Regions from separate parts of the Erwinia persicina genome, predicted to be linked through region 4. Evidence: predicted binding sites of a transcription regulator. Region 4 holds the regulator's gene; each other region holds the start of a gene.
What was found. Region 4 encodes Fur, which represses iron uptake genes when iron is present. Its sites were predicted from a motif close to ATAATAATGAGAACNACTATCAA; they were not measured.
Positions count from the first base shown of each region.

Region 1: a site for Fur is predicted at 3,544-3,566, ahead of fes (enterochelin esterase). Genes of this name have one in related genera too.
Region 2: a site for Fur is predicted at 1,237-1,259, ahead of fhuE (ferric-rhodotorulic acid/ferric-coprogen receptor FhuE). Genes of this name have one in related genera too.
Region 3: a site for Fur is predicted at 4,441-4,463, ahead of fepB (Fe2+-enterobactin ABC transporter substrate-binding protein). Genes of this name have one in related genera too.

Region 1 covers NZ_CP082141.1:1,767,034-1,775,142, forward strand. The annotation lists gene K6L24_RS07905 (amino acid adenylation domain-containing protein) at 1-1,767, opposite strand, end outside; gene K6L24_RS07910 (MbtH family protein) at 1,901-2,113, opposite strand; gene fes (enterochelin esterase) at 2,106-3,464, opposite strand; gene K6L24_RS07920 (TonB-dependent siderophore receptor) at 3,770-5,959, shown strand; gene K6L24_RS07925 (TonB-dependent siderophore receptor) at 6,412-8,109, shown strand, end outside.
Region 2 covers NZ_CP082141.1:2,438,199-2,446,307, forward strand. The annotation lists gene K6L24_RS11055 (beta-glucoside-specific PTS transporter subunit IIABC) at 1-1,109, shown strand, start outside; gene fhuE (ferric-rhodotorulic acid/ferric-coprogen receptor FhuE) at 1,362-3,548, shown strand; gene K6L24_RS11065 (SfnB family sulfur acquisition oxidoreductase) at 3,760-5,016, shown strand; gene lplA (lipoate--protein ligase) at 5,299-6,315, shown strand; gene uca (urea carboxylase) at 6,393-8,109, opposite strand, start outside.
Region 3 covers NZ_CP082141.1:1,751,011-1,759,119, reverse strand. The annotation lists gene fepG (iron-enterobactin ABC transporter permease) at 1-786, opposite strand, end outside; gene fepD (Fe(3+)-siderophore ABC transporter permease) at 849-1,874, opposite strand; gene entS (enterobactin transporter EntS) at 2,045-3,316, shown strand; gene fepB (Fe2+-enterobactin ABC transporter substrate-binding protein) at 3,378-4,436, opposite strand; gene K6L24_RS07875 (Gfo/Idh/MocA family protein) at 4,564-5,685, opposite strand; tRNA gene K6L24_RS07870 (tRNA-Asn) at 5,988-6,063, shown strand; gene K6L24_RS07865 (RluA family pseudouridine synthase) at 6,161-6,859, shown strand; gene K6L24_RS07860 (glutathione S-transferase) at 6,894-7,496, opposite strand; gene K6L24_RS07855 (alpha/beta fold hydrolase) at 7,500-8,109, opposite strand, start outside.
Region 4 covers NZ_CP082141.1:3,320,189-3,328,297, reverse strand. The annotation lists gene chiP (chitoporin ChiP) at 1-1,115, shown strand, start outside; gene chiQ (ChiQ/YbfN family lipoprotein) at 1,143-1,463, shown strand; gene K6L24_RS15265 (beta-N-acetylhexosaminidase) at 1,485-4,139, shown strand; gene fur (ferric iron uptake transcriptional regulator) at 4,197-4,640, opposite strand; gene fldA (flavodoxin FldA) at 5,035-5,565, opposite strand; gene ybfE (LexA regulated protein) at 5,707-5,988, opposite strand; gene ybfF (esterase) at 6,284-7,048, opposite strand; gene seqA (replication initiation negative regulator SeqA) at 7,311-7,853, shown strand; gene pgm (phosphoglucomutase (alpha-D-glucose-1,6-bisphosphate-dependent)) at 7,878-8,109, shown strand, end outside.

The DNA.
Region 1 (8,109 bases), 1.6 Mb from region 4:
GACCCCTTCCGGCATGCGAGCCGCCAGGCTGCTGTGCGTCAACAGCAGCTGTGGCTGCGCATCGTCACACATCAGCGCCAGACGCTCGCGCGGATAGTCGAGATCCAGCGGCATATAGGCGGCCCCGCTGGCCAGTACGCCAAAAATGGCCACCAGCGAATCCACCGAGCGCGGGAGGCCAATCGCCACAACATCATCCGCACCCAGACCGCGGGCCATCAGCTCACGTGCCAGCTGCATTGCCCGGGCAGAAAGCTGTCCGTAGGTCAGGCTGATATCACCGCAGACGACGGCGGTGGCATTGGGCTGTGCTTCCACCTGGCGCTGCAGCATGGCCAGTATCGACACCACACCCTCCGGCGGCGTCACGGCGATCCCCTGCGACCACTCATCAATCTGCTGCTGCTCGTGCCCGGCAACCAGCGCCAGTCTGGCCAGCGGCAGACGCGGTTGCTGCGCCAGCTGTCTTGCCAGACAGACGATCCGTTCGCCGTGCCAGGCCAGCATCTGCGCGTCATATTTATCGGGATTGGCGACCAGCGTGACCTGAAGCTGGCCAAGCTGGAAGCCGATCTCAAACTCCAGATCGTCCACCGGCCCCATCGCCAGGGTGTGGCTGACGGCATCAATACCGTCAAATGCCAGGCTGTCGTGATAAATCTTGAGGTTAATAACCGGGCCATACAGGGGCTGGCCGCTACCGACCAGGCCGAGATCGCGACGCAGCTGCTCTGCTTCATAACGCTGGTGACGGCGCACCTGTTTGATTTCACTCTGCAGGGCCTGGCTGACATCGGCCAGCGTCATGCTGTCATCAATGTCAGGCAGCAGCGGCAGGACGTTGACCACCGGCCCCGTAGCGGCCAGCGCGGCCGAACCGATCCGGCGCATAAACGGGAAGCCGATGCTCAGACGGGATTCACCGCTGATGCGTGCCAGATAGGCAACCAGCAGGGCGCTGGCAATCTCCGCCGGCGCGGATTCCCGCAGGCCTGGCTGCTGGGCCAGGGCCGCCAGCAGGGCGGGCGGCAGGGTGACCTGCTGTTTCAGCGGTGACGTGCGCCCGTGGTGGCTGAAGGTTTCACCCGACAGGGAGATCGCCGTCGGAAAGTCTTTACCGTGCTGCTGCCAGAACAACGCCGCACGCTCACAGGCCGGTGAGTGCTGCCAGGCCTGATATTCGGCAACCACTTCACCAAAGGAGATAAACGGCGAGGGCGACGGCGTCTGGCCCGCGCGCAGGGACTGATAGACTGCCGCCACGCGCCGGGTCAGCGCCTCGAAGCTGAAGCCGTCCAGCATCAGATGGTGATAACGCTGATACCAGAACCAGCGGTCAGCGCTGACGCGGATCATCAGCTGGCGGTACAGCGGACGGTCACCGTCAGCAGGGAGGTCGGCAGCCAGGTCGGCCTGCATCAGATCCTGCGCCGCCTGCGCGGCATCGCTGTGCTGGCTGACATCTACCCATTCAACAGGCTGTACCTGCTCGGGAGTACGCGCATGAGGAAGGCGCTGAACGACACTGCCGTCTTCCGCCAGGCAGAAAACCGCCTGCACGGTATCAGCTTCGGACATCGCCTGGCGGATCGCGGCGTCGAGGCAGGGACGGTCAATGTCGCCGTGCAGCTCACTGTAGTGGGCGACGGCATAGCTGTTTCCTGTCGGGGCGATCTGATCGGCGATCCAGATCCCCGGCTGCGCGGCAACCAGCGGATATTCGGTAAATTCAGCCTGTATTTCAGGCGCGATCTGAGCTTCTGACACGGTGGCAATTCCTGTCGATAGAAAAATGAAAATCCAGTGTGAAAGCGGCGGGGCCGGGGCTGACTGAAACAGCCGGTCAGCCTCTACGCGGTGGAAATATCTCCGGCTGCCCCGCCGGGCAACGACTGCACCATTAACCCGCCGTATTCAACCCGGCCGGGCGCATGTCCTGCCAGTGTTCTTCGATATAGGCGATACAGGCCACACGCGTCGTCGGGCCGGCCACGGTCTGCCAGCCGGCAGGCACATCGGAAAAAGCAGGCCACAGGCTGTACTGCTGGCGCGCATTCAGCAGCACCAGGAAGTCGAGGCTCTCATCATCGAAGGGATTGAGTTGTTCAGTCATGGTTGTTACCTGTTCCTGCCATAAATTGTGGAGAGTTTAAGTCGGCCAGCAGCCAGCGTAAGCCGTCAAGCAGCCCGCCGCGCCAGCACAGGGCATCATGCCCGCCGGAGAAAATACGGAAGTTAATGTCATGTCCGGCCGCCAGCAGCGCCTTGCGCATCTGCTGGTTGACCCAGGCCATATCGCCTTCGCGATCGCCCGCTTCCTGAAAGATTTTTAAGTGGCTGTCAGGCAGGGCCCCGTTGATCGCCTGTTCAGTCAGCCAGCCCATGTCGTGTTCCTGAGCGTCCGCAAAATGAGTTACCAGACGAACGTTGGGCCACCAGAACGATCCGGACTGACTGAGGATGCGGCCAAAGCGTTCAGGCCAGTGCAGCCCGGCATACATCGCGGCCAGCCCGCCATAGCTCTGGCCGGCCACCACCGTGCGGTCGCCCCGTTCGCTGAAGGTCGCGTGACTGCGTGCCAGCGGCAGCAGCTCCTCCTGTACTGCCTGCCAGAACGCGGCATTGCAGGGCAGCTCTTTTTCCCGCCAGTCACCGTTGATCACATCGATAAACAGCCAGCAGGCGGCGGGCAGCTGGCCACTGCCGGTGGCGGCCTGCAGGGCAGAAAACAGCGGCTGTCCCTCTACCCAGTTCTGGCCATCCAGCAGGATCACCAGCGGGCGATCTTCCGCGACCGGGGACGTGCCGGTAGTAAAGAGCCAGATACGGCGCTGGTTGCCGAGCAGGATGCTGTTCCAGGTGAAGGTGTGCAGGCTCTCTGCCTCTGGCTGCAGCGGATGACCGGCATCCAGCGCATGCCACAGCGACTGGTCAGGTGCCGCAGGCATATGGGCTGCGGACAGGGCCTGCCCGCGACTGTTGAAATGGGGAGCGCAGGGGTTAAGCGGGTCAGCGATCGCGTGCGGGAAAAGGGAGATCCACCACGCGCGCTGCTGTTTTCGCCGCGTGTCGTCGTCATCACTGAAGGCCGGAGGAAGCCGGGCGGCCTCTACCGGGATCAGGCTGTAGCTGCCGCGCCAGTGCTCATCAATCTCCGTTGACCAGTGCCAGACATCGGTGCCGGGTAAACGCTGCAAACTCTGTGGCTGCGGGCTGTGGTGATCGGTCACGCAGTTAATATCGATGTAGACCTGACGTGTGGCTGACCGGCTTTCGTCGCCGGCCGGATCGCGCCAGAAAAAGGTCATTCTGACGCATCCTTCATTCGCCGCTTCCACCAGTGGCGTACCGTGCGCGGCGATTTCCTGCCACCAGCGGTCTTCACCGGCATCAACGGCGGCCAGCCACTTTGCAGCGCGGCCTGCGGGCTGACTCTGCGGCCCGGGTCTGTGCCGTGTTGTCACGATAATTATCCTTGTTTTACATTTAATGACTTAAACCGAGAGACTTTAATCGCTCTTACAGTAAATGACGCTAATGCAAATACTATTGAGAATAGTTTGCATTTGCAATAAGATGCGTCGCAACTTTCTAAAGAGCCTGATATTTGTACGTCATTACGGGTTTTCTTAAGAAGGGAAGAGGAACTGACGCCAGGAGTGGCAAAGGGGGTGCTTTCTGACCGCCGCAGCCAATCAGCGCAACTAATGAATTGGCGGGGTTTAACGTTTTTTTTATCGGCAAGTCTGTTCAGACGGGATAACAGAACATGTTTAATAAAATTAAAAAGCAGGCAACACCAGGCATTGCAGCATTCTCTGACAAATACAGCACGCGTTTATTACTGGCATCGGCACTGCTTATGGCCCCTGCCGTGCAGGCCGCCACCGGGGCCGACAGTACGATGACGGTCACGGCGGAAAGCCAGGAAAGTGTCACTGCGCCCAACAAAGGAATTGTGGCGAAAGCGAGCGCGTCCGGCACCAAGACCGCCACGGCACTGCGCAAAACCCCGCAGTCGATCTCCGTGGTGACGCGCGATCAAATGGACGACCAGGATGCACGCTCCGTGGCTGATGCATTGAGCTACACCAGCGGCGTGGTCGCCACCTATCGCGGTAACTCCAACCGTAATGACGAAGTGATCAGCCGCGGGTTTCGCTATGCTCCCAAGCTGCTGGATGGTCTGCACTTCGGTCTCTCTTCAGAAAACGGCGGGGCGGGGCAGCTCGATCCCTGGCTGTTAGAGCGCGTGGAACTGGTTCACGGCCCGGCCTCGGTGTTGTATGGCCAGGTCAGCCCGGGCGGCCTGGTGCTGATGACCAGCAAGCGCCCCACGGCAGAAAGCATTCATGAAGTTCAGCTCAGTACCGGTAACCGCCACTATGGCGAAGCGGCCTTTGATTTTGGTGGCAAGCTGAATGATGACAATACGCTGTTTTACCGCCTGAACGGCATTGGCAGTACCCAGAACGAGTTTGTGAAAAACAGCAAACAGCAGCGTATGGCGATTGCTCCGGCACTGACCTGGCTGCCAAACGAAGACACCAGCTTCACCCTGTTAACCAGCTACCAGGACGATCCGAAAGCGGGGTCACGTAACTTTCTGCCGCGTGCGGGGACGCTGTATCCCACTGCAGCGGGCTATGTTCCTTACGATCTGAACGTCAGCGATTCCGACTTTGCCAAATCGAAGCGCCAGCAGACCTCCATCGGTTACAGCCTGGAGCACAGTTTTAATGAGGCGGTGTCATTTACCCAGAACCTGCGTTACACCCACCGTAACGAAGATTACAAATATCTGGTGTACAACGTCGACGACGGCGACCATACCCTGACGCGTATGGCCCAGCATGAAACGGAGATGACCAACGAGTTCAATGTCGATAACCAGCTGAAAGCCGTGTTCGACACCGGCGAGGTGCAGCATACGGTGCTGACCGGTTTTGATTATCGTTACTCGCATATCAACAGCAAGATGTACCGGGACTACGGCAGCAGCTACCCGATGGACTGGAGGACCCAGAGCCGCGTGGACGTGGATGAAAGTCTGTTAGCGCTGGCGACCAATAACAAAAAGACCCTGAATCAGTACGGCGTGTATCTGCAGGATCAGCTGGAATGGAATAACTGGAACCTGCTGCTGTCCGGTCGTAACGACTGGTCTCAGGTGCGCAATCAGGATCTGACCACCGGCGGATCGGATATCACCTATAACGACAGCGCCTTTACCGGTCGTGCAGGTCTGCTGTACGCCTTCGATAACGGCATCTCCCCTTATGTCAGCTACAGCACTTCGTTTGAGCCGGTGCTGGAACAGGCCGCACCGGGGGCTGACCCACTGAAGCCGACGACCGGGGAACAGACCGAAGTCGGGGTGAAATTCCAGCCGAAAGGCGTCGATGCCATGATGACCGTTTCCTGGTTTGATATTAACCAGAAGAACGTCTCCTCTTACAACCGTCTGACTAACGCCTATGAGCAGATTGGTAAGGTGAATTCTCAGGGGGTGGAAACCGAACTGCATATCCAGCCCACCCCGGAAATTAAGCTGATCGCGGCGTATACCTACACCGACGTGGTGACCAAAAGGTCCACTGACCCGGATGAAGTGGGCCACAGCCCGAACGCCATTCCACGCCATGCAGCGTCGGCCTGGGGCAGCTACAGCTTCCTGAACGGCGCACTGAATGGCCTGACTGTCGGCACCGGGGTTCGCTATGTCGGGAAAGCACCTGGGGATGACATTGGCGAGTACACTGTGCCGCATTACACGCTGTATGACGCGATGGTGAAGTATGATCTGGGCCAGGCCGTTACGGCGCTGAAAGGTACTACGCTGCAGTTTAATGCGCAAAACCTGACGGATAAGCACTACGTTTCATCCTGTGCCGGTCAGTATGCCTGCTTCTATGGGGCAGGGCGGACGTTTGTCGCCTCCGTTAACTACCGCTGGTAATCCCCGCTCAGACCAGCGTTTAGCCTCCTCATTCAGCCATCCCAACGGGGTGGCTTTTTTTTACCTGTCCTCTGTCTGTTGCCCCGCAGTTTTCGCATTCCGGCGCGCGCAAAGATCATCTCTCTTTTGACACGTTAATTTTCTTTATTTTACATGTCGTTGCATTTACCGGTGAGGACGGGGGCGGTGCGAAGGTAAGCAAAGCTAATGCAAATGCTATTGAGAGTGATTTACATTTGCATTACTATGCATCGCAACTTCGCTTAATGCCGCGATAACGCTGTATTTTGTCAGGTTTTTTACCCTGATCGCGGGGTGAGTGCGGGCAGGCATGACTCGCGCCACGCTGGGATTCAGCCCTCGCCAGTCAGAAATATTAATGGATGGGTGGGCTTTACCGGTGCTTTTCGCAGACAAGGCTGTTTCAGACGAGATGACAATTCATGACTAAAATGATGAAAGCCCAGGTACGACCTGGTGTGGCAGTAACCTCCGGCAAGGCCAGTTTGCGCCTGTTAGTGGCTTCAGCGCTGGTGGGCGTACCGGTGTCTCAGGCCGCCACAGAAAATACCCTGACCGTGACGGCAGAAACCCGTGAAAGCGTCACCGGACGTAGCAGCGGGCTGGTGGCAAAGGAGAGTGCGGCAGGCACCAAAACGGCCACGCCGCTGCGCAAAACGCCGCAGTCGATCTCTGTCGTGACGCGCGAACAGATGGATGACCAGGCGGCCGCTTCGGTGTCTGATGCACTGAGCTACACCAGCGGCGTGGTCACTAATTACCGCGGTAACTCCAATCGTAACGACGAAATTATCAGCCGGGGCTTTCGCTATGCGCCGAAACTGCTGGATGGCCTGCACTACGGCCTCTCCAGCTCCAGCGGTGGCGCAGGGCAAATCGACCCGTGGCTGTTAGAGCGCGTGGAGATGGTCCATGGCCCGGCAGGCGTGTTATACGGACAGGTCAGCCCCGGCGGGCTGGTGGTGATGACCAGCAAGCGGCCAACCGCGGAAACCGTGCGTGAAGTGCAGCTCAGTAGCGGTAATCATCATCAGGGGGAAGCTGCCTTTGACTTCGGCGGTCAGCTGGACGACGACAGCACGCTGTACTATCGCCTGAACGGCATCGCCAGCACCCGGCATGAAGACGTCAAAAACAATAAGCAGGAGCGCGTAGCCATTGCCCCTGCCATCACCTGGCTGCCGGATGCCGACACCAGTTTCACCCTGCTCGCCAGCTACCAGAACGATCCGAAAGCCGGTTCGCGCAACTTCCTGCCGATGGCCGGGACGCTGAAAGCGGCCAGCACCGGCTATATTCCGTATGATTTCAATATCAACGACCCGAATTACTACGGCAACCGGCGGGAGCAGGCGTCCGTGGGCTATGAATTTGACCACAGTTTCAATGAGGCCGTGTCGTTCACCCAGAACCTCCGTTACACCCATCGTGATGAAGACTATAAATATATGGTCTACACCACCAGTTCTCCGGTGAACGATCACACTATTGAGCGTCGCCCCCAGCACGAAACGGTGATGACCAACGAAGTGGGGGTGGATAACCACCTGAAAGGGCTGTTTGCGACCGGTGACGTCGGGCATACGCTGCTGGGCGGGCTGGATTATCGCTGGAGCCGTGTTGCCAGCACTCTGTCCCGTCACACCTCCAGCCAGTATCAGCTTGACTGGGCGAACCCGACCCGGGTGGACGTGGACGAGGGTGATATGAGCGTCAGCAGTAATACGCTGAAGCAGCTACACCAGGTGGGCGTTTATCTGCAGGATCAGATGGAGTGGAATCACTGGAACCTGGTGCTCTCCGGCCGGAATGACTGGTCCCAGATCCGCACGGTTAACCGTCTGTCCGCCACCGATGAGAAGCAGAACGACAATAAGCTGACCGGTCGCGCCGGGTTGCTGTATGCCTTTGATAACGGGCTGTCGCCTTACGTCAGTTACAGCACCTCGTTTGAGCCGAACCTCAGCACCGGAGAGCCGGGAAGCGATCCGTTCAAACCGACGACCGGTGAGCAGACCGAGCTGGGGGTGAAGTTCCAGCCTGTGGGCTCGAATACGGTGATGACCGTCTCCGTGTTTGATATTACGCAGAAAAATATCACCTCCGTTAACCCGGTAACCAAGTATAAC
Region 2 (8,109 bases), 880 kb from region 4:
TTGGCCCCCTCACCACCTGGGCGGCGATGGGCGTGGCCAGCGGTTATAACGCGCTGTTCGCCTTTGCCCCGGCCGTGGCCGCCGCCGTGATTGGTGGGGTATGGCAGATCATTGTCATTTTTGGTGTTCACTGGGGGATCACCCCGGTGATTATGGCCAACTTCGATACCCAGGGTTATGACTCTTTCCAGGCCTATCAGACCATTGCGGTGATCGGACAGATGGCTGCGGTGTTCGGGGTCTTCCTGAAAACGCGCAACAAAGCGCTCAAGGCGACCTCGCTGTCGGCAGGCGTGACCGCGATTTTCGGTATTACTGAACCGGCAATATACGGGGTGACGCTGCGCTTTAAAAAGCCCTTTATCTGTGGCTGTATTGGCGGGGCGATCGGCGCGGTCGTCGCCAGCCTGTTTGGCTCACTTTACTATGCCTACGCCGCCCTGCCGGGCCTGTTCACCCTGGTCAATGCCATCAGCCCGGATGCGCCCATGTCGTTTATCGGTGAACTGGCAGGCAGTGCGACGGCCATTATCCTGACCATTGTGATGGTACAGTTTGTGGGCTTCGACGATCCGGTGGCTGAAGAGACACTGGCCGAAACGACGACGTCCCCGTCCCCGGCTCCGGCTCCGGCCGCCGCCGTTCCGGCCCAGGCCCGCAGCCTGGAGCTGATGAGCCCGCTGCCGGGTACGGTAATGTCACTGGAAAGCGTTGCCGACGAAACGTTCGCAGGCAAACTGCTGGGCGACGGCATCGCCATTCGTCCCAGTGAAGGCCAGGTGGTGGCACCGTGCGACGCCGTGGTCGCCACGCTGATCGACTCTCACCATGCAATTGGCTTACTCTGCGATAACGGCGCTGAGCTGCTGATCCACGTCGGGCTGAATACCGTTGCGCTGGAGGGCAGGCACTTCCGCCCGCTGGTGAAAGAAGGCGACAGAGTGACTGCCGGCACGCCGCTGCTGGCCTTCGACAGGGCTGAAATTGAAGCGGAGGGCTACGATCTGACCACGCCCGTCCTGGTGGTGAACAGCGATGAATTCCGGCTAAAAAAACACCAGTCGCAGGGCGAAATAGAACCGCTGATGCCGCTGATGAGCCTTTCCTGATGACTTCACGGCAGAGCGCACCCGCTCTGCCGTTTCCTGCCCCCTGCCGGACGCGTCGCGCACGCTTTCTGCTCCTCCCCCTTTATTTTCTCTCACCCTCAGATTTACCATGATCGCGTAAAAGAAAATGCTTATGATAATGATTACCATTGAACTTTAGCTGAGCCGCCCTGTCCCTCCGCGCTTCTCGCCGCCGGAGGACATGATAAAAACGGCCATGCTGCATACCCACCTTATTGAAGGGATTTTTTTATGCCTCTCCGCTCCAGGCTTTCTTCGCCCCGTGAAAGCCGTACCCCGTTGCGCGCTCCGGGTCGCCAGACAGCCCTGTCCGTTTCACTGCTGGCGCTGACGATCCACGCCCTGCTTACACCGGCTCAGGCCCGCGAGACTCCGCTGTCAGAGGACCTGGTGGTCGATGCTGCCGTGGACGACACGGCAACGGAGAATCAGCAGGACTATGCGGTGCAGACCACCCGGGCAGGGACAAAAATGCTGCTCACGCCGCGCGACGTGCCACAGTCATTAAGCGTCGTCACTGAGCAGCGGATGCTGGACCAGAATCTGCAAACCGTGGGCGAGGTGCTGGATAACGCCACCGGGATCGCCTCGCAACTGGTGGACAGCGAACGTTCCAGCTATTTCTCACGCGGTTTCCAGATCACCAACTACACCTTTGATGATATCCCGACGTCGGCGGCAGATAACTGGAACTACGGTGATGCCGGGGAAGACACCGCCATCTATGACCGCATCGAAGTCGTGCGCGGCGCCACCGGGCTAATGAGCGGTGCGGGCAGCCCTTCGGCGTCGGTCAATATGGTACGCAAACATGCGGACAGCAAGACGGTGACCGGCAATCTCAGCGCCAGCTATGGCCGCTGGAATACCCAGCGGTACGTGGCCGACCTCTCTGCCCCGCTGAACGAAGCAGGCACCGTACGTGGCCGCGTTATCGCGGGTTACCAGGATCAGGACGGCTGGCTGGATCGCTACCATAAAAGCAAAAAGTTCCTCTACGGCGTGCTGGATGCCGATGTGACCGACAACACCACGGTCTCGCTCGGCTACGACTATCAGGAGAGCAACACCGGCAACCCGACCTGGGGCGGATTGCCGACCTGGTACAGCAACGGTTCGCGCACCCACTACAACCGCAACCTCAATCCGTCGGCCGACTGGACGCGTTACAGCCTCGATTCGCGTAAGATTTTTGCCAACGTCAAACATGACTTTGATAACGGCTGGACCTTCCGCGTCAATGCCACGCATGCTGAGCAGACTTTTGCTGACAAGCTGCTCTATGTGATGGAGTTCCCCGATTCGGGGACCGGCACAGGAGTCAGCGGCTATGGCAGTCTGGATCGCGGTAAGCGCACGCAGGAATCGATTGATACCTATGCCAGCGGTCCGTTTGAACTGCTGGGGCGTCATCATGAGTTGATGGCCGGCGTCAGCTACAGCCGCCAGCATAACCAGACCTACAGCGTGGACGGTGCGCTGGATTATGCGCAGATGGGCAGTTTTGATAACAACTGGAACGGCAAGGTTCAGGAGCCGGAATGGGGTGACTGGTATCTGAATGCCGATGACGTGATCCGCCAGAAATCGGCCTACACCGCCGCCCGCTTCTCGCTGGCCGACCCGCTGTCGATGATCCTCGGTGCACGTTACACCCAGTGGAGCACCGTTGGCAGCAGTGGCAACATGAACAAAAATAACATCACGCCATACGGCGGCCTGGTGTACGACATTGATGATACCTGGTCCGCTTACGCCAGCTACACCTCTGTCTTCCAGCCGCAGACCTACCGTGGCACTGATGGAGCCTATCTGTCGCCAGTGACCGGAAAAAACTATGAAACCGGCCTGAAGTCTGACTGGTTTGATGGGCGTCTGACCGCCACCTTTGCGGTATTCCGTATTGAGCAGGAGAACGTGGGTCAGGAACTCAGCGGCACCTTTGTGAATGGTTCCAGCGAGCAGGCGTATGTTGCGGCTAAAGGCGCGGTGAGTAAAGGCGCGGAGTTTGAGCTGAACGGTGCCGTCACCGACAACCTGCAAATGACCTTCGGGGCAACGCGCTATGTGGCGCGAGATACCTCCGGCCGCTTCAACAGCAATATGCCGCAGACCTCATTTAAACTCTTCTCCCGCTACCGTTTACCAATGTTGCAGGACCTGACCCTCGGCGGCGGGCTTAACTGGCAGAACCGCACCTTCCAGGACGCCACTGGCCCGGATGGAGAAGTCCAGCGCGTTTACCAGGGAAGCTATCCACTGGCCAGCCTGTTTGCCCGCTATGAGGTCACGAAACAGCTGGCGGTGCAGGCGAACGTCGATAACCTGTTTGACCGCTCTTATTACTCATGGGGCAGCGATTATGTGGTTTACGGCGAACCGCGTAGCTACTCGGTCAACCTGTCGTACGCCTTCTGATAAAAAAGCCCCGGCACGATGCCGGGGCTGATCATGCAGACAGCGCGATGACTGCTGTAATCCCTTTTCTCGTTTACCAGGCCGCGCCTTATCAGCGTGGTAACAATCGATGCGCTGAATCCTTATAACCGACGTGAACACAGTGTGACAGGATGGTGTTATCCGCGCCAATGCGCCCTGTCACCGTCATTAAGGAGTGCCTGTGTCTGCTATCGAATCCCTGGCTGAAGCCACTGAATTTTATGTTAACTCCCCGGAACACTTCGCTCCGCTGCCGCGACCGTCACAACCTGCGCATATCATTACCAGTGATGCTGAAGCGATTGCTGTCGCGGAACGGCTGGCGCAACAGTTTGCACCGGGCGCTGCCCGCCGCGACCGTGACGGTATTTTACCGGTGGCCGAGCTGGACGCGTTCTCCCAAAGCGGCCTGTGGGGCATCAATATCCCACGGGAATACGGTGGCGCAGGTGTTTCCTATGCAACGGTCGCGAAGGTGATTGCCATTATCTCCGCTGCGGACTCGGCGCTGGGGCAGATCCCGCAAAACCATCTGGCGGGGGTGGCTCATCTGCTGGAGGACGGTACGGAAAGCCAGAAGCAGACGCTGCTGGCCGGCGTCTTGTCCGGATTACGCTGGGGCAACGCCTTCTCAGAAAAAGGCACCGCCACGGTGGCCGATTTCAAAACAACGGTGCGCCAGCATAACGGTGAACTGGTAGTGAATGGCGAGAAGTTCTACGCCAAGGGCGCGTTGCTGGCGCATCTGGTGCATACCGTGGCAATAGATGAAGAAGGTCGCGCCAATCTGGTGGTGCTGGATCGCGATGCAGCGGGTCTGACAGTGATCAATAACTGGTCGAGCTTCGGCCAGCGCACTACTGCGTCCGGCACCGTGCTGCTGGACAATGTTCATGCACCGCAGGAACGACTGATTCCCGTCTGGCAGGCATTTGAACGCCCTACTGCCGCGGGCCCGATTTCACAAATTATTCAGGCGGCGGTGGATACCGGCATCGCACGCGGCACGCTGGCCGATACGCTGGCCTTTGTGCGCGAGAAATCACGCCCGTGGATCGACAGCGGCCAGGAACGCGCCAGCGATGATCCCTTTACCATTGCTGCCATCGGCGACCTGCAAATCCGTCTGCATGCCGCCGAAGCGCTGCTGTGGCACGCCGGAGAGCTGATCGATGTTGCTATCACCACACCCAGTGAAGAAACGGTGGCCGCCGCTACCGTCGCCACAGCCGAAGCCAAAGTGCTGTCCACCGAGATCGCCATTCTTGCAGGTAACAAGCTGTTTGAACTGGCCGGCACGCGCTCCACGCTGGCGGAATATCAGCTTGATCGCCACTGGCGCAATGCCCGCACGCACACGCTGCACGATCCAGTGCGCTGGAAGTATTTCCATGTCGGGAACTACTATCTGAACGGCGTTAACCCACCGCGCCATGCGTGGAGTTAATGCAGAAAAAAGCCCGCATCAGCGGGCTTGATGATCAGACGGCGCGTTTCTGACGCAGGGCATTAAGATGTTGCTGTATCCCCTCCTCAAGACAAAACACGCAATTCAGATGTGAGCAGTCTTCCAGTATCTGGAACCGCAGATGAGTGTTGCCATGCTGTTTAGCAAATACCGCCATCGCCTGCGCACTGAACGTTCGCCATCGTCCGGTCTGCATGTGTGGATGTTTCGCGCACGGATGGTATTATCCCTGCGCCGCTAAAAAGTTCAATGGAGTCAAGCATGTCCACACTGCGTTTACTGGTATCTGATTCGTACGACCCCTGGTTCAATCTGGCGGTAGAGGAGTGCATTTTCCGTCAGATGCCGGCGACTCAGCGAGTGCTGTTTTTGTGGCGCAATGCCGAGACAGTCGTCATTGGCCGTTCGCAGAACCCGTGGAAAGAGTGCAATACGCGGCGCATGGAAGAAGATGGCATCCGTCTGGCGCGACGCAGCAGCGGCGGTGGCGCGGTGTTTCATGACCTCGGCAACTGCTGTTTTACTTTTATGGCCGGGAAACCGGAATACGACAAAAGCGTGTCGACCGGGATTATTCTGCGGGCACTGGCGTCACTGGGTATTCAGGCTGAAGCCTCAGGCCGTAATGACCTGGTGGTGAATACGGCCGACGGGGTGCGTAAAATTTCCGGTTCTGCTTACCATGAAACCCACGATCGCGGTTTCCACCACGGCACCATCCTGCTTGATGCCGATCTCTCCCGCCTGGCCGATTACCTCAACCCGGATGTGAAGAAACTGCAGGCCAAAGGCATTACCTCCGTACGTTCGCGCGTGGCGAATCTGGAAGAGCTGGTGCCGGGGATTACCTTTGAAGCGATTTGCAGCGCGGTAACGGCGGCCTTCTTCGACCATTTTGGCGAAGCATGCCAGCCCGAGCATATCTCCCCGACGTCCCTGCCCGACCTGCCCGGCTTCGAGGCGCAGTTCGCCAAACAGAGCAGCTGGCAGTGGAATTTCGGCCAGGCCCCGCAGTTTCAGCATCTGCTGGATCACCGCTTCAGCTGGGGCGGTGTGGAGATCCACGTTGACGTGGAGCGCGGTAAAATCAGCCGCTGCCAGATTTTCAGCGACAGTTTGAACCTGACACCGTTAGAACAACTGGCAGAGCAGCTGCCCGGCACCGAATATCGGCCGGAGGCGCTGGCAGCCCGGGTGGCACGGCTGAGGGAGCCGTTTCCTCAGCAGGCGTTGGAACTGACGGAGCTGGAGTTGTGGCTGGCAGAAAGTGTGCGATGATGAGGCGTCTGGTTAAGATTTTAAGGGCAAGGTCAAGGACGTTGACCTTACCCAGGCCAGCACCACGCTTCTCAACGTTAAACGCCCATCACCACCACGCACTGCCCGGCACGGACCGTCGTCCCGGGCTCTACCCTGACTTCCTCGATCACACCATCGCACGGTGCCAGCAGCGGTATCTCCATTTTCATCGCTTCAATAATCACCAGCACATCCCCTTTCGTGACACTGTCACCAACACGGCCTTTCACCTGCCACAGATTGCCGGCGATCGCGCTTTCCACGGCCAGCAGCCCGGCGGCTAACGGGGCGTCCTCGCTCAACCCGGCGGCGGCCTCCTGGCTGTCAAAATGCGCCTGGCCGCTGGCGATCCAGCGTTCACGTTCGGCGTTGAACGCCGCGCGCTGATGCTGACGGAAATCGCTGATGCCTGTCGCTTCTGCCATCAGAAACTGCTGGTAGTCTGACAGGGCCAGTTCGGTCTGCTCAATGCGTAACGGATAGCGCCCCAGCGGGAAATCGCGGCGAATGCGCAGCAGCTCCTCTGCGGAAACCGGGTAAAACCGGATCTGGTCGAAGAAGCGCAGCAGCCACGGCTTGCCGCCGAAGTCGGCCACCTCACGGTAGCGGTTCCACATCTGCAGCGTGCGTCCGACAAACTGGTAGCCTCCCGGCCCTTCCATCCCGTACACGCACAGATACGCCCCACCAATCCCTACCGAGTTTTCCGCCGTCCAGGTGCGTGCCGGGTTATATTTGGTGGTCACCAGCCGGTGGCGCGGGTCAAGGGGAGTGGCGACCGGCGCGCCAAGATAGACATCGCCCAGCCCCATCACCAGATAGCTGGCGGCAAACACCGTGTCGAAGACCGTGTCGATATCCGGCAGATCGTTAATGCGGCGGATAAACTCCAGATTACTCGGGCACCATGGGGCATCCCGGCGCACCGTGGTCATATATTTATCAATCGCCTGCTGGCAGGCGGGATCGTCCCACGACAGCGGCAGCCAGACGACCCGTGACGGTACGCGCAGATCCTGCAGACCGGTTACCTTCTGCCACAGCCCGTCGATAATGCCGAGCAGTTCCTCCTGCGGCAGACGATCGGGTTGATAGTGGATTTGCAGTGACCGGATACCCGGCGTCAGGTCAATAACAGCCGGATGATTCAGGGCTTCCAGCGCCTGCATCAGCGCGTGGCCGCGAAAGCGCAGCACCAGATCCAGCTCCGGCGCGCCGATTTCCAGCAGCAGGTGGGTATCGCCGGACAGGCGTGCCACCAGGCGAGCATCCTTTTCCCCCCGATCCAGCACCACCGGCGAGGTCAGCGCCGCCGGCTGCCACGCGGGTTCTGACGGAATAAGATCGTCCAGCTCCGCCTGACGCCCGGCGTAAAGCTGCCGGGCAGTGGCGATATCGACCGGCACAAAGCGCAGCCTGTCGCCAGCCTTAAGCTGGCCAATCTGCCACAGGTCGGCTTCGATCACCGTCACCGGGCAGACAAACCCGCCGAGGCTCGGGCCGTCCGGGCCGAGGATCACCGGCATGTCGCCGGTAAAGTCCACCGCGCCCACCGCATAGGGATTGTCATGAATATTGGACGGATGCAGCCCGGCCTCGCCGCCGCTGTCGCGGACCCACTCGGGTTTCGGGCCGATCAGGCGCACCCCGGTGCGGCTAGAGTTAAAGTGAACCTCCCAGTCGGTCGCAAAAAAGGTACTGATGTAATCCGCGGTGAAATACTCCGGTGACGCGTGGGGGCCGTAGATCACCCGCAGTATCCGGCATGCCGGC
Region 3 (8,109 bases), 1.6 Mb from region 4:
CGCCGTGAGGATAATGCCGCACAGCATCAGCCAGAGGCGGCTGGATTCCGCACTGATCCCCAGCGCCCGCGCACTGTCATCGCCCATCTCCATCAGTTGCAGACGGCGGCTGAGCAGCAGCGCGACCAGAATCGTCAGCGGCACCAGCAGCAGCGCAGGCTGACCTTTCGCCCAGGTGATACCGTTCAGCGATCCGGCCCCCCACAGCGCCGCACTCATGGCACTTTCCAGCGAAGCGCTGATAATCAGCCAGGTATTCAGCGCGGAAAGCACCGCGCCGACGCCAATGCCGACGATAATCAGGCGGAAACCCACAATCCCCTGACGCCAGGCCAGCAGATAGACCAGCGCCGCCGCACCGATGCCGCCGACCAGTGCCCCTGCCGCAATCTGATAATAGCCGCCGCCAAACGCGATAATCATCACCAGTGCGCCGGTAAAAGCGCCGGTATTAAAACCGACCACGTCCGGACTGCCCAGCGGGTTACGAATGGCTGACTGGAAGATTGCGCCGCTGACGCCGAGGCCGGCCCCCAGCACCAGTGCCAACATTGCGCGTGGCGCACGCCACTGCCGGATGACGGTGATAATACCGCGCGGCCCCTCTCCCTGCAGCGCCTGCCACACCTGCCCGGGGCGAATACTGAGCGTGCCGTAGCACAGGGCAAACAGCGCCAGCGCGACGGCCAGCAGCAGCAGCGTCAGGTTAACCCACATCACCCGGGATGACAGGCGCAGATTCAGCCAGCCGTCCGGGCGCCCTATTATTAACGTTCTGCTGTGCATGCAGATCTCCCTTAAAGCCCGGGTTCAACTCAACCAGGCTGCAAAATGGCAGGTAACAAAGCCTAATGCCTGCGCTGACGGACCAGCCAGATCAGGACAGGTGCCCCAATCAGGGCGGTGACAATCGACACCCGTAATTCGCCCTGCGCCATAAACCGCCCGGCAATATCGGCGGTGAGCAGCAGCACCGGGGCCATTAAAAATGAATAGATCAGTATCCAGCGCTGGTCGGCCCCCACCCACCAGCGCGCCACATGAGGCACCATCAGGCCGACAAAACCAATCGGCCCCACCAGCGCGGTAGACGATCCGCAGAGCAGCATCACCGCCAGCAGCGCCAGCAGGCGGATCAGCACCACCCTTGTGCCCAGCGCGGCGGCAATGTCCTCGCCCATGCTCAGGCTGTTCAGCGAACGCGATACTGCCAGCGCCAGCACCGCTCCCGCTACAATCGCCGGAGCAACAATAAGCAGATTATCCATTGTGCGGATATCCAGGGTTCCCGCCTGCCAGAAGCGCAGCTGATCAAAGGTTTGCGGATTCAGCAGCGACAGTGAGGAGGTCAGTCCGCCCAGTACCGCACTCAGCGCTACCCCTGCCAGCGTCAGGCGGACCGGATTCACCCGTCCCCCGCTGAGGGTACCAATAGCCCAGACGGCAACACTGGCAATCAGCGCGCCGCCCCAGGCAAACCCCAGCCAGCCGGCCATACCGCTGACGCCAAACAGGGTGATGCCCACGGCCATGGCAAAGCTGGCTCCGGCATTAACACCCAGTATGCCGGGGTCGGCCAGCGGATTGCGCGTCAGCGCCTGGATCACCGCCCCGGCACCGCCCAGCGCCAGGCCGACCAGGATCCCGGCCAGCGTGCGCGGCAGGCGGGCATTGAGAATGATGATGCTGTCAGCACTGGTCAGCTGACCGGACAGGCTCTGCCACACCACCGCTGGTGCAATGGATTTGGCCCCCAGCATCAGGCTTGCCAGGCTGACGGCCGCCAGCAGGCCCAGGCAGATAATGACACCCCCGGCGCGTGAAATGCCTGCCGGCAGTGGAGTGGTACGAGGGGAAGCGTGCTGCAATGACATCCCTGACAGATCCTCCATACATGCAAATGAATATGAGTATTATTATCATTAACGTTACTAACCAAATATGTTACCATGCGCACCGCCAGAAAAACATCGGCATCCTTACGCGCCGCACCGGACAGCGTTCCGGTCGCCAGGCACCGGCCCATCAACACACATGGACACTCATGGCTAAGCCCTCCATCCTGCTTGATTTCAGTCTGCTGAAAAATAACGCCCCTTTCCGCGCCATCTTTTGTGCCCGCATGCTGTCCGTCTTCTCGCTGGGCATGCTGGCCGTCGGCGTGCCGATCCAGATCCAGGCAATGACCGGCTCCACCCTGCAGGTGGGGGTCGCGGTGATGCTGGATGGGGTCGGTATGTTTATTGGCTTAATGCTCGGCGGTATCCTTGCGGACCGCCTTGACCGGCGTAAGCTGATCCTGTTTGCCCGCGGTACCTGCGGTATTGGCTTTGCCGCCCTGAGCCTCAATGCGTTTCTTCCCGCACCGTCGCTGTGGGCGCTGTATGTGCTGGCGGCGTGGGATGGCTTCTTTGGTGCGCTGGGGATGACGGCACTGATGGCGGTGATCCCGCTGCTGGTTGGCCGGGAAAACCTCGGTGCGGCAGGGGCGCTGAGTATGGTGACCGTGCGCCTCGGGGCGATCCTCTCCCCGGCGATTGGCGGGGTGATCATTGTCGCCGGTGGCGTCGGCTGGGCGTTTGCCGTTGCTGCCGTCGGCACGCTGGCCACGCTGATCCCCCTGGTACGCCTGCCGACGATGAAACCGGACGCGCAGGAGCCGGAACACCCGCTGCGCGCGCTGGCCAGCGGCATTCAGTTTGTCTGCCGGCAGAAAGTGGTGGGTTCCGTGGTGCTGTTGGGCATGCTGGTCAGCATTGTTGGCGCGGTGCGCATCCTCTTTCCGGCGCTGGCCATCAGCTATCACGCGGATGCCTCCGCCATTGGGCTGATGTACTCCGCCGTCCCGCTGGGGGCGATGATCGGTGCCTTTACCAGCGGCTGGGTACCGCGTCACGGACGGCCGGGGATTCTGGTGCTGGTCAGCGCCACCTGCGCGTTCCTGGCGATTGCTTCACTGGGGCTTTACAGCCACTTTATTCCTGCCCTGCTGGCCCTGGTGGTATACGGCTACTGCAATGCCATTGCTTCGCTGCTGCAATATATGCTGATTCAGCACCATACGCCTGACCACCTGCTGGGGCGCGTCAACAGTCTGGGTACCGCTCAGGATGTGACGGGAGATTCCGTGGGGGCGCTGGGCCTGGGCGTATTAGGTAAGCTGTTTACGCCGGTGGTGAGCGTGCTGTCGTTCGGTGCGGCAGCGGCCGGGGTCGCGCTGGTGCTGGCCGGCCTGGTAGGGACACTGCGGCGGGCAACGCTGACGTCAGAGCCCTCTGCCCCGTCGGAGGCGTCAGAGCCGGTAACCCATTCGTAACCGGCATCATCTGACAGGGGCCGGCCGGGCAAACAGGCGGGCCTTCTGTCAAACGGCCCGCTTAGCGGGCTTTAAAGTGCCGTTCAATACTGTCCAGCATATTGCTGGCACTGAAGTAATCGAGGCGGAAGGTATCCGGCCCCATCGCATACACCTGGTTATTTTTTACTGCGGTAAGATGCTCCAGGAACGGATTCGCCCGTACCCTGCCTACCGTGGCATCATCTGCGGCAAACAGCAGCAGACTTTTCCCGGTCAGTCCTGCCGCCATATTTTCGCCTGACAGCTGAATAATATCGTTACGCTTGCCCATGCTGGTGCCACCGTGTACGTCTGCGGGTGGCATCGCCAGCGTAAAGCCCAGCGCCGACAGCAGCTTGCCCTGCGCAGACGCCTCCGTCCACAGGTTCAGGCCGCGGCCGTCTTCGTAGTAAACCAGCGCCGAGACCGGCTGCGGCGGTAACGCAATCGACTGTTTGACCGCCTGCACCCGCTGTTCGAAACGGTCAATCACCGCACTGGCGTCCTTCTCATGCCCGGTGATCTCCCCCAGCTGTACCGCCAGCTGCTGCCAGCTTTTATCACCGTAGTCGATCACCAGCGTCGGGGCGATAGCGGAGAGCTGATCGTACAGCTTCAGCGCCGAGTCCCCCCCGGTAGCGGAAATTACGATCAGGTCCGGTGCAGCCGCAGCAATCGCCTCTGCGTTGGGTTCCGTGATATACAGCGGCTTCAGCCCGATCTGAGCGGCCTCGGCGCTCCACTGCTTAAAAAAACCGCGATCGTCAGACACCGTGCTGTTACGGCTGGTGCCGCCCGACCCGACCAGCGGCGCGTGAATGGCCAGCAGGGTGCCGGTGATGGTCACGCTGGTAGAGACGATACGCTCAGGGGCCTGCTTCAGGGTCAGAGGCCCTTTGGGGGTTTGCAGGGTGCGCGGCCAGCCTTGCTGTGCCTCCGCTGAGGCTGGAGCAGGCACCGCAGACGCCTGCGAAGCGTCCGGCCGATCGGCGATATGCTGTGTTGAACAGCTACGGACAGACACCACAAAGATCAGGGCGGCGGCAACCAGTACTGCGCACAGTACCGGGAAGGAGAAGGGTTTTTTCATCTTGGCCATTACGTTGCAAATGAGTCTTATTATCATACATTTAATGGCGAACAAATTAAACGGCTTATCGCGGGTGCAGTGCGGGCGGGCAGGAAGAGAAATGAAAAAGGCCGGGTCCCCCCGGCCTGACAGCGCCTCAGACTTTCATCCAGCGCCGCTCCGCGGCTGAAACCGCTATCGCTTCCAGCACTTTCGATACCTGCAGGCCTTCTGCAAAATCAGGCCACATGCGATCCCCGGCGGCAATACCGTTAATCAGATCGCGGACTTCAACGGTTTTCTGGTCGTTAAAGCCGATGCCGTGCCCGGCAGAGATGCAGAATGCCGCATAGTCAGGGTGTGCCGGGCCGGTGAGGATGGTTTTGAAGCCCTGGCGGCCTGCCGGATCGTCATGGCTATACAGCGCCAGTTCCGCCATGCGCTCCTGAGTATAACGAAGGCTGCCTTTGGTGCCCGTCACCACGTAGGTCAGGCCCATTTTGCTGCCGCAGGCAATGCGCGAGGTTTCAATCACCCCGTGCGCACCGTTAGCAAAGCGCAGCAGTGCACTGGCCTGGTCTTCGTTTTCCACATCGCGCATCAGGGAGCGATTTTTCGGGTCCGGACGCTGTTTGATCACCGTCATCATATCGCCGCTGACTTCATCAATATTGCCCACCAGATAGTGCGCCATATTCACGATATGCGCCGCCAGGTCGCCCAGCGCCCCCAGACCGGCCAGTGCTTTCTGGCAGTGCCAGTCCAGCGGCGTCATCGGGTCAGCCAGATAGTCCTCGTTGTGGGTGCCGTAAAAATGCACCACCTCGCCAATTTCCCCCCGGGCAATGATCTCTTTCGCCAGCTGACTGGTCGGGTTTTTCATATAGTTGAAGCCGACCAGCGTTTTCACACCGGCTTTTTCCGCCGCCCGCACCATTTCTTCAGCATCGGCTGCGTCCAGCGCCAGCGGTTTTTCAGAATAAACATGCTTACCGTGCCGGATTGCCTCCAGCGCCATCTCTTTGTGCAGGAAGTTAGGCGCGCAGATATCGACCACATCAATATTCTCATCTGCCACCAGCTCCCGCCAGTCACCGGTCGACCGGTTAAACCCCAGCGTTGCTGCCTGCGCGCTCGCCAGCTCCGGATTGACCTCTGCCAGCATCTCACGCACCAGCTCCCCTTTCAGGTTAAAGACCGTCGGGGCCTGAGCATAAGCGATTGCGTGGCAGCGTCCGATATAACCGGTACCGATCAGCCCGATTCTGACTTTTTTCATGGTGGGTCCTTAGGGTGGGAGAAAAATGAAACAAACATTCAACACGCATGGAATGTATATACCGAAACTTAGCGTATCAACGTCAAAATGAAATAAACGTGATCACCCTGACGAAAATCAGTGCAACACGGCTGCAAGCCCCGTCACACCCTGCAAGGCACGCCGCAAAAGCAACATTATTGTGGGGAAACTCACACCGCTGTCAGGAAGATGCTGCTTTATTCAGCAGTTGAACCAAAAGCGTGAAATCAGGCTTTGACATCCCCTGCCCCGCTGGATATGATGCGCCCCGTTCCAACAATTCCTCTGTAGTTCAGTCGGTAGAACGGCGGACTGTTAATCCGTATGTCACTGGTTCGAGTCCAGTCAGAGGAGCCAAATTCGAGAAGCCCGCTTAAGGAAACTTAAGCGGGCTTTTTCATTTACGCTTTCAGCCGGGGTGATCCCTGCCCCCACTCTCGCTCCGGGCCGCCTGATGTCTGCCATTATTGATGACTTTATTGCTCCACCCTGCCATGACGACATTGAGATCCTCTTTCAGGATGACCATCTGGTGCTGATCAATAAGCCTGCCGGCCTGCTGAGCCTGTCGGGGAAAAATGCGCACAATCTCGATTCGGTGCACCACCGTCTGGTGAAGATCTTCCCCGGCTGTACTCTGGTCCATCGTCTGGATTTCGGGACCTCCGGGCTGATGGTCGTGGCGCGCAATAAGGCAGTGAATGCCGCCCTCTGCCATCAGTTCAGCCAGCGCACCGTGAGCAAGGTTTACAGCGCCCTGCTCTGCGGACATCTGGCGGACAATGAAGGGGTGATAGACGCGGCGATTGCCAAAGATCCGGCGCTGTTTCCCCGGATGTCGATTTGCCCGCTTAACGGCAAACCCGCCCGCTCGCGCTATCGGGTGATTGAGCGCCTGTCCCCTGCGCCGCAGGAAGGTTTCTTCCTGCCGTTAACGCGGGCGCAGCTGATGCCGGAGACCGGGCGAACCCATCAGCTGCGTATTCACTGCCAGCAGCTTGGTCACCCCATCCTGGGATGTGACCTGTACGGCGGCCTTCTGCTGCCGGGAACGGAGCAGACCACGCGGCTGATGCTGCACGCCAGCGAGCTGGATTTTGTTCACCCCGTCAGCGGAGAGCGGGTGACCGCCCGCCACTCCAGCCCGTTCTGATCCTGCCCGGAAAGCATCCGGCGGGCCTGCCGTTTCAGTTTGCCGGGGCAGCCAGAAACGCCGGTCGCTGTTCGGCCTGTTGACTGAAGCTGTCCACCCCGGGGTAATCCGCACGGCTGACCACATCCGGCAGCATCAGGCAGGTAAAACGCCACGCCACGGCGATACTGATCCCCCCGACGGTGAGGATCGCGGGGGGGTGTGCCTGCACTTGCTCTTCCAGCGCCTGCCATACGCCATGAAGCTGTCGGGTCACCCTGTCGACCCAGGGCTGATGCTGTTTTTCCTCCGGCCGCAGACGCCGTTCATAAACGATCTGTACCGCTTTTTCACAGGCCGCCAGTGCCAGGCCGGTCAGGCTCACATCCCTCACCCTGTCCTCTGCGGATTCAGGCACCAGCGCAGAGGTGTGCGGCGACAGATCCTGCAGATAACGGATAATCAGTGAAGATTCCATCAGGATCTGCTGGTCATCCGTTATCAGCGTCGGGGCTTTGACCGCCGGATTGATTTTAGCGAACGCCTCAAAATCACCAAATACCGACAGGGGGCGGTGTTCGTACTGCAGGCCGAGCACATTCATACAGACGGCAACGCGTCTGACATAGGGCGAATCCAGCATACCGATCAAAACCATGGCTTACCTCCGGGTAGATTGATTAACGAACGCTATAACCTGTGCAGCGACAGGCTGGGGGATATCTTCCATCAAAAAGTGTCCGGCGTGCTGATAAATATGCAGGGTGGAACCGGGAATATCGTGCTGCAGGCGTCGGGCATAGTGGACGGGCTGCCATTCATCGTCTGCACCCCATAGGATCTGCACGGGCAGCCGGAGCTGCGGGAGCCTTTCCGCGAAGTCTGCCGTGTAGCAGGCATTATAATGGGCCACCTGGTGCTGATAAAAGGAGGCCTGCCCCAGCGTGCCACAGAGGGGGGCGAGGAACTGTTCCAGCCGCTCACCGGCCATCAACGGCTTATTAAAAACCGCCATCTTCAGCTGACGCGTCATCGTGCTGCGATGCTCACTGGCCGGTGTCAGCGCATACTCTGCATAGCGATCCCGCATATCCCGCCACGTGGGCGACGGCCACGAGTCGTAGCACGGCGCATCGGCAACCGTCAGGGTCAGCAGACGCTGCGGTTCGTCCAGTGCCAGCCGGAGGGCAATCGCCCCGCCGATATCGTGACCAAAAAGATGCGTTTTTTCCAGCTGCCAGTGATCCAGCAGATCATGCAGGAACGCGACC
Region 4 (8,109 bases):
TGTTTAGCGCTCTTGAAATGGCGAACAGCGGCCCAGCGGCTCCAAATGAAATTGGTTTCAGTAATGCGAAAACCCGCTGGGATGAACGCTGGAGCGGTGACCGTAGTGGCACCAGTATCTATAAGGCTGCAATAAAAGTTAAATATGATGATATATGGCTAAGGGCGGGGTATTTACAACCCACGGGACAAACTCTCCTGGCCCCACACTGGAGTTTTTTACCTGGCACTTATCTCGGTGCGGAAAGTGGATATCGGCATGATTTTGGCGATGCGGGTGTGTTGTCATTTTCGTATATGTGGAGCGACCGTTATAAAGCCCCCTGGTATGAAAATATGTATAACTTCCGCAAAGCCGATGGCTCTACGGGAATACGTTATCTGCATTCATTAGGGTTAAAATATGAATTCACCAACAAATTAGTTTTAGAAGGAGCGTTCGGACAGGCAGCAGATTACATGGACCAATATTTTGCTAAAGCATCTTATGCTTTTCCACTTATTGGCAATGATCTGCGCACCAGCTGGCAGTTCTATGGTGCCAAAGATAAAGAACATGGCGGTGCGGAAAATATTAATGATGTTTACGAGGGGCTGGCGTGGCTTCAGGCGTTGACTCTGGGCTATATCGCGGGGCCATTTGATTTTCGCCTTGAAGGAACGTGGGTAAAAGCTGAGGGTAATCAGGGCTATTTCCTGCAGCGTATGACACCCGGTTACGCCTCCTCCAATGGTCGCCTTGACGTATGGTGGGATGCCCGGTCCGACTGGAATGCCAATGGTGAAAAAGCGCTGTTTGCCGGGGTCATTTACGATCTCGTCAGTTGGCAGTTACCAGGGTGGGGTGTGGGTGCCTCTTATGCCTATGGCTGGGATGCGAAACCCAGCAGTAATCCGGTTTATAACCAGAGCTCGCGTTTAAAAGAATCGGCGTGGAACCTTGATTTACTCTATACGATTCAGGAAGGCGCGGCGAAAGGGACGTTGTTCAAGCTGCATTACACCCGCTATGACAACCACAGCAATATTCCCAGTTACGGCAGTGGGTACAACAATATTTTCCAGGATGAAAAAGACGTTAAATTTATCGTAATTGCGCCTTTCACCCTGTTTTGATTGCGCAGGACTGACAGGAGAATGGGTATGAAAGCAGGGATAACAATTTTCTTGATGCTGCTGTTGTGCGGCTGCATGTCGCAGATGCAGCGTAGCAATACGCCAGAGCGCGAAGCCTGGCGCAGCTGTATTAATCAGGCAAACGGCAGCGCTGAAAAGGTTAAGGCCTGCAAACCGCTACCTGGCTCTCTGCACCAGCAGCCACAGCACCAGCAGTTTGCCCGCCAGGAAAGTGTGCGAGTCCTTGACTATGAACGCTGCCTGGACGCGGAACAAATGGGCGGCGGTGAAGGTGTTCATGAACGCTGTGGCAAACTTTGGCAGGAAATTCAGCAGGCTAATCAATAATTGACAAGGAAGGATGCAATTATGAATGTTAAAAGAACCAGTCAGTTAGCACTGGCAGTTATCGCTATTCTGGGAAGCAGTACCGGTCTCGCGAGCCAGCAGCTGGTGGATCAAATCAGTCAGTTCGGTGTTAGCTATCAGGTTACTGATAACCATGCTGCGCTCAACGGTGTGGACTGTGCTGTACTTGGGGCTGACTGGGCTTCCTGCAACCGCGCCACGATTACGCTGACGAACAATGGGCCAACAATCACCAGTAAAAACTGGGCAATCTATATGAGCAACGTCCATAAAACGCTGGCTGTTCAGAACGATCAGTTTCGAATGGTGCATATTGTCGGCGATCTGACCCGGCTGGAACCTACGGATAAATTTGTCGGTTTGGCACCCGGGGCTTCTGTCGTCATCCCGATTGTTAATGAGTACTGGCAGCTATTTAGCACGGACGTGATGCCACGCTGGTATGTGACGTCCGGTGATGCTAAACCAAAAATCATTCAGGCTACGGATACAGAAGATCTCTCTCGTTTCGTGGTTCCGATTGGTGATCAGTGGAAACGCACTCCTGAAGATAAAAATATTCTGATGGAAGCTGGCAGCCGCTACGTGAAAAATCAAGATGTTAAACAACTTGCTGCCAGCGAACTTCGTGGACAAATTGTTCCCACTCCGCTGAAAGTGGTGATAGCGGAAGAGGATGCCGATCTCAGTCAGGGTATAAACCTTAATTTGGCGAGTTTACCGAAAGATCGGGCGGAAGCCGTTAAACAACGTTTCTCCCTGCTGGGCGTGAAACTGAATGCGGCAGGTTATCCTATCCTTACCACCGTGAACCCAGCAGCCCTGAAAGATATTCCTTCGATATCAGGGGCTTATAGTTTGGTTATCTCGAAAGATAAAGCCGAGGTGATTGGGTACGATGCGCAGGGGGTTTACTACGGTCTGCAGTCAATTATGTCACTCCTGCCAGCAGACGGAAGTCATCGTATTGCCACCTTGAAGGCTGATGATGCACCACGCTTTAGCTACCGCGGCATCTTCCTTGATGTGGGCCGAAACTTTCACAGTAAAACGGCCATCCTGAGGATGCTTGACCAGATGTCCGCCTGGAAAATTAACGTCTTCCACTTCCATCTCACGGATGATGAAGGCTGGCGTATTGAAATTCCTGGCCTGCCAGAGCTGACTGAAGTGGGTAGCCGACGCTGTCACGACCTCAAAGAACAGCGTTGTCTGTTACCGCAGTTAGGCTCAGGGCCGTTCAGCGATAATAACGGAAGTGGCTACTTCAGCCGTGACGACTACATTGAGATTGTGAAATTTGCTGAAGCACGCGGTATCCAGGTATTGCCAGAAGTCGATATGCCTGCCCATGCCCGCGCTGCCGTGATCGCCATGGAAGCGCGTTATCAGCACCTGATGAACGCTGGCCGTGCAAAAGAAGCGTCAGAGTACCGTCTGGTCGATCCAGGAGATAACTCCAATACTACGTCGGTACAACTTTATGACCGGACCAGCTATCTGAACCCATGCCTGACTTCCTCACTGCATTTTGCTAATAAGGTCATCAGTGAAATTCAGCTTATGCACCGCGAAGCCGGGCAGCCACTGCGTAGCTGGCACTTTGGGGGGGATGAAGCAAAAAATATTCGTCTTGGTGTTGGCTATACCGATATCAAACACCCTGAGGCGGGTAAAGGTCAGCTTGATCTCAGCAGGGAAGATCAGCCGTGGGCGAAGTCCCAGGTTTGTCAGGCCATGATTGCATCAGGTAAGGTCAGCGATCTGGGGCATCTTCCGAGCTATTTTGCTTTGAAGGTCAGTGAATTAGTCAAAAAACACGGTATTGAGCGAATGCAGGCCTGGCAGGATGGTTTGAAAAATGCCCAGGATGCCCATGCGTTCGCTACGCCTGAAGTTGCGGTAAATTTTTGGGATACGCTTTACTGGGGTGGCTTCGACACGGTGAATGACTGGGCGAACAAAGGCTATCAGGTGATTGTTTCAAACCCAGACTATCTCTATATGGATTTCCCGTCTGAGGTGAATCCACTCGAAAGGGGCTATTACTGGGGCACTCGTTATAATGATGAACGTAAAATGTTCAGTTTTGCGCCGGATAATATGCCACAAAATGCAGAAACTTCTGTTGATCGTGACGGTCAGTTCTTCAATGCGAAATCTGACAAACCATGGCCTGGTGCAACCGGTATGTCGGCACAGTTGTGGAGTGAGACTGTACGCACTGATGACCAGATGGAGTCTATGATCTACCCGCGTATGTTCTCTGCAGCAGAGCGCTCCTGGCATCGTGCGGCTTGGGAGCAGGATTATCAAGCTGGCAAAGAGTATCGGGGCGGTGAAACGCAATGGATTGACCAGCGTGCTTTACACGATGACTGGCAGCGATTCGCCAATATTCTTGGTCAGCGAGAGCTGGCTAAACTCGATAAGCATGGCATCAGCTATCGTTTACCGGTGCCAGGCGCACGCATTGTGGCTGGCAAACTTGAAGCTAACACGGCCTTCCCTGGTTTAGAGATGCAGTTCAGCACCGACGGCGGAAAGCGCTGGCAGTATTACGACAGACAAAACCTACCAACGGTAACCGGAGACGTGCAGATTAGAGCGGTAAGCCCGGATGGGCAGCGCTTCAGCCGACAGGAATCATTGTAAGACAGGCATAAAAAAACCGATGGCAGGGCCATCGGTTTTTGCATTCAGTCGATCAGATTACTTATCGTGCAGAGTCTCGTCTTCACGGCAATCACCCAGCGAACAGTGGCCATAAAGATACAGGCTGTGGTTGCTCAGTTTAATACCATGACGCGTAGCGATTTCACGCTGACGCTCCTCAATATATTCGTCTCTAAACTCAATGACTTTACCGCAGTCCAGGCAGATCAGGTGATCGTGGTGGTGCTGTTGGGTCAGTTCGAAAACGGATTTACCGCCTTCAAAGTTGTGGCGGGTAACGATCCCCGCGTCATCGAACTGGTTCAGGACACGGTAAACCGTAGCCAGACCAATTTCTTCGCCCATATCAATCAGGCGTTTGTACAAGTCTTCCGCACTGACGTGATGGCCCTCTGGTTCCTGAAGCACTTCCAGAATTTTCAGTCGGGGAAGCGTGACTTTCAGGCCGGCCTTCTTTAATGCGGTGTTATTGTCAGTCATGCGGATATTGTCCTGTTACTTTGCGAGTCACTTAGTGGCTGAAAAGCCCTGAACATCGGTCGGCGCTAAAAATGAGTGCGTTTCAGTATAGAACTGATAATTCGAAATGAAAACCAAAAGGGATGCCTGAAACCGCAAGGGATGTAAGGATAAGTGTCGTTACATCCAGGGAAGCGCGCGCCCGGATTATGTTGGTTTAACATCTCGATCTGCCTCATCTCATCGCCCTTAGGGCGACTCACGTCCTCAATAATGGGGCTTGCGCTGAGAAAGCGGGTAACCGATGGGGTTATTGTACAGTTTTGCAGATGAAAGTTACAAATATGTATCTATTACTTCTATAGGAAAAACCACTCACTTGATGTGAGATACCTCCCACATCAAGCTGTTATAGCTATGCTTCGATAATGTCTTGCAGCTGAAGTTCATCTGAAATTTGTTTTACCCACTGCTCAACACGCTCGTTGGTGAGCTCCGGCTGACGGTCTTCATCAATGGCCAGGCCAAGGAAGTGGGTGTCATCTGCCATGCCTTTAGAGGCTTCGAAGTGATAGCCTTCACTCGGCCAGTGGCCAACAATGACGGCACCGTTCGGCTCAATGATGTCACGGATAGTGCCCATCGCATCACAGAAGTACTCCGAGTAATCTTCCTGATCGCCACAGCCGAACAGGGCCACGAGTTTACCGTTGAAGTCGATCTCTTCCAGCGTCGGGAAGAAGTCATCCCAGTCACACTGTGCTTCACCGTAGTACCAGGTCGGGATGCCCAGCAGCAGAATATCAAAGGCTTCAAGGTCTTCTTTGCTGCTTTTAGCAATATCACGAACTTCTGCAACATCTTTCCCCAGTTGCTTCTGGATCATTTTTGCAATGTTTTCGGTATTGCCTGTATCGCTACCAAAGAAAATGCCGACGAGTGCCATGAGCTTAATAACCTCTTGAATCTTAATGATATGGTGACTGCTGATTTTTTAGCAGATATCGTTAATGATAACAGACCGCCGTAAGCGGATAAATGAGTAATACTGCTGGTTTTGTCGCTGAGTGCTCACCCCCCGAAAGAATCAGGGCTGATGGCTTTGCAGCTGTGCCAGCAGCATCTCTTCAATCAGCTCACTTCGGCTCATATTACGCTCGAAAGCCAGCTGATTCAGGACATCCACCGCGTCGCTGTTCATTTTCAGCTCAACACGTTTCAGGCCGCGCACTTTATCACGCTTGAGCTGATTACGTTTGTTGATACGCAACTGCTCATCACGCGTCAGCGGATTGGTCTTGGGTCGTCCCGGACGACGTTCATCTGCAAACAGATCGATCGTTGTGCGGTCCGTATTCTCTTTTGCCATAGGAATCGTCGTACTGAAAGGCTGGATGACTGATGAATTGGCCGATATGCCGTCTGAGGGTTCAGCAGCGGCAAAATTTTAGCGCGCCATCATACCCCAGTGAAAGTGGTGACGACAATCATTTATCCCCTTCATTCTTCAAGCGGTCGGGGGGATGATGGCGTCCTTAATCCGGCCCTTCCTGGGCCTGTTCCCGGCCACTGAGTGATTTCTGCTCACACCCTTGACCGAACGTCTTGCCGCCCTGCAGCAACACGCATGATTTTGGTTATGATAACCGGAGCAAATAATTTTTTTACAACGCAAAAAAACGACGAATAGCACGTAACACCGCATCGGGCTTTTCGGCATGTACCCAGTGCCCGGCACCGCTTATTACATGTGCACGGGCCTGCGGGAACTGTGACATTAGCGCATCACGATATTCGTCTGCCAGATACGGTGAGCGGTCTCCGCGAATGAAAAGCACCGGGTGCGGCCAGGCCGGTAGCGACTGCCAGCCAATAATGTCGTCATAACAGGACAACAGCACGGGAACGTTGAAGCGCCACTCACCATCATGAAATGATTTGAGCAGAAACTGAATCACGCCTTCTTCGTCAATCGACTGCCGCATCAGCGATGCTGCTTCACTCCGTGAGGTGATAGCCGCATTTGTCACGGCGTTCAGGGCTGTGAAGATGTCATCGTGGTGACGGGTGGTGTAAGCCACTGGCGCAATATCAATCACCACGATACTCTCTACCCGATCGGGGGCCAGCGCGGTCAACGCCATAGCGATCTTCCCGCCCATTGAATGTCCGATCACACTAAAGCGATCGACCTGCAAGTCGTCAAGCGTTTCCAGGATGTCCTGAGCCATCAGGGGATAATCCATCTCAGGCGCACGCGAAGACAAGCCGTGATTGCGCACATCGAGTTGAATCAGACGACGATCGTCTTTTAATCCCCGGGCCAGTACGCCCAGGTTGTCCAGGCTGCCGAACAGGCCGTGGATCAACACCAGAGGCAGTCCATGAGTCGCAGATTGTTCAGATTGCAGGCGGAAATTCAAATTCATAGCGAAAGTTCTTACAGTTGGCACGAGGGCTTAGGGTATCATGGATCCCACAATTTCTGCCGCTGGTGCGAATCACGGAGATGATCTTTTTGCGGCATATTCCGACTTTTGCCCTGAAAAGGGCATGGCGCTACACCCCGGCAGGATTTAACTTTATAATCCTGATGTTAGAACTGGGCAGGCTAAACGCCGTGAGGGTGACGAGAGTCTTCGTCCCTGAGTAACCGGGTTCTGATACAAGCACTAACCGTACTGGATAAAGATGAAAACGATCGAAGTCGACGAAGAGCTATACCGCTATATTGCCAGCCACACTCAGCATATTGGTGAAAGTGCATCAGATATTTTGCGCCGGATGCTGAAATTCACCGCCGGTCAGACCATGTCAGCGGTGTCCGCCTCTGCGATGGCAAAAGAGCCTGTTGCGGGTGGCATTAAAACGGAGTCCCGGCCGCAGGATCGCGTTCGCGCGGTGCGTGAGCTGTTGCTTTCGGACGAGTATGCCGAGCAGAAGCGGGCGGTAAATCGTTTCATGCTGATCCTGTCAACTTTATACAGTCTGGATGCCAAAGCGTTTGGTGCAGCGACTGAATCGCTGCAGGGTCGAACCCGCGTCTACTTCGCGGGTAACCAGCAAACGTTGGTAGAAAATGGCACCCATACGAAGCCTCAGCACGTTCCGGGCACACCGTACTGGGTGATAACCAACACAAATACTGACCGTAAGCGCAGCATGGTGGAACACATTATGCTGTCGATGCAGTTCCCGGTGGAACTGACAGAGAAAGTTTGCGGTACCCTCTAACTGAAGCGTCAGGGAGAAGCGCCAATGGCCAATCACCCCCGTGCCGGCCAACCAGCCCGGCAGAGCGATTTGATTAACGTTGCACAATTAACATCTCAGTATTATGTCCTGCAGCCTGAACTGGGTAACGCAGAACATGCGGTGAAATTTGGCACTTCCGGCCATCGCGGTAGCGCGGGCCGTCACAGCTTCAATGAGACTCACATTCTGGCTATCGCACAGGCGATCGCCGAAGAACGTAAAAAGAATGGTGTGA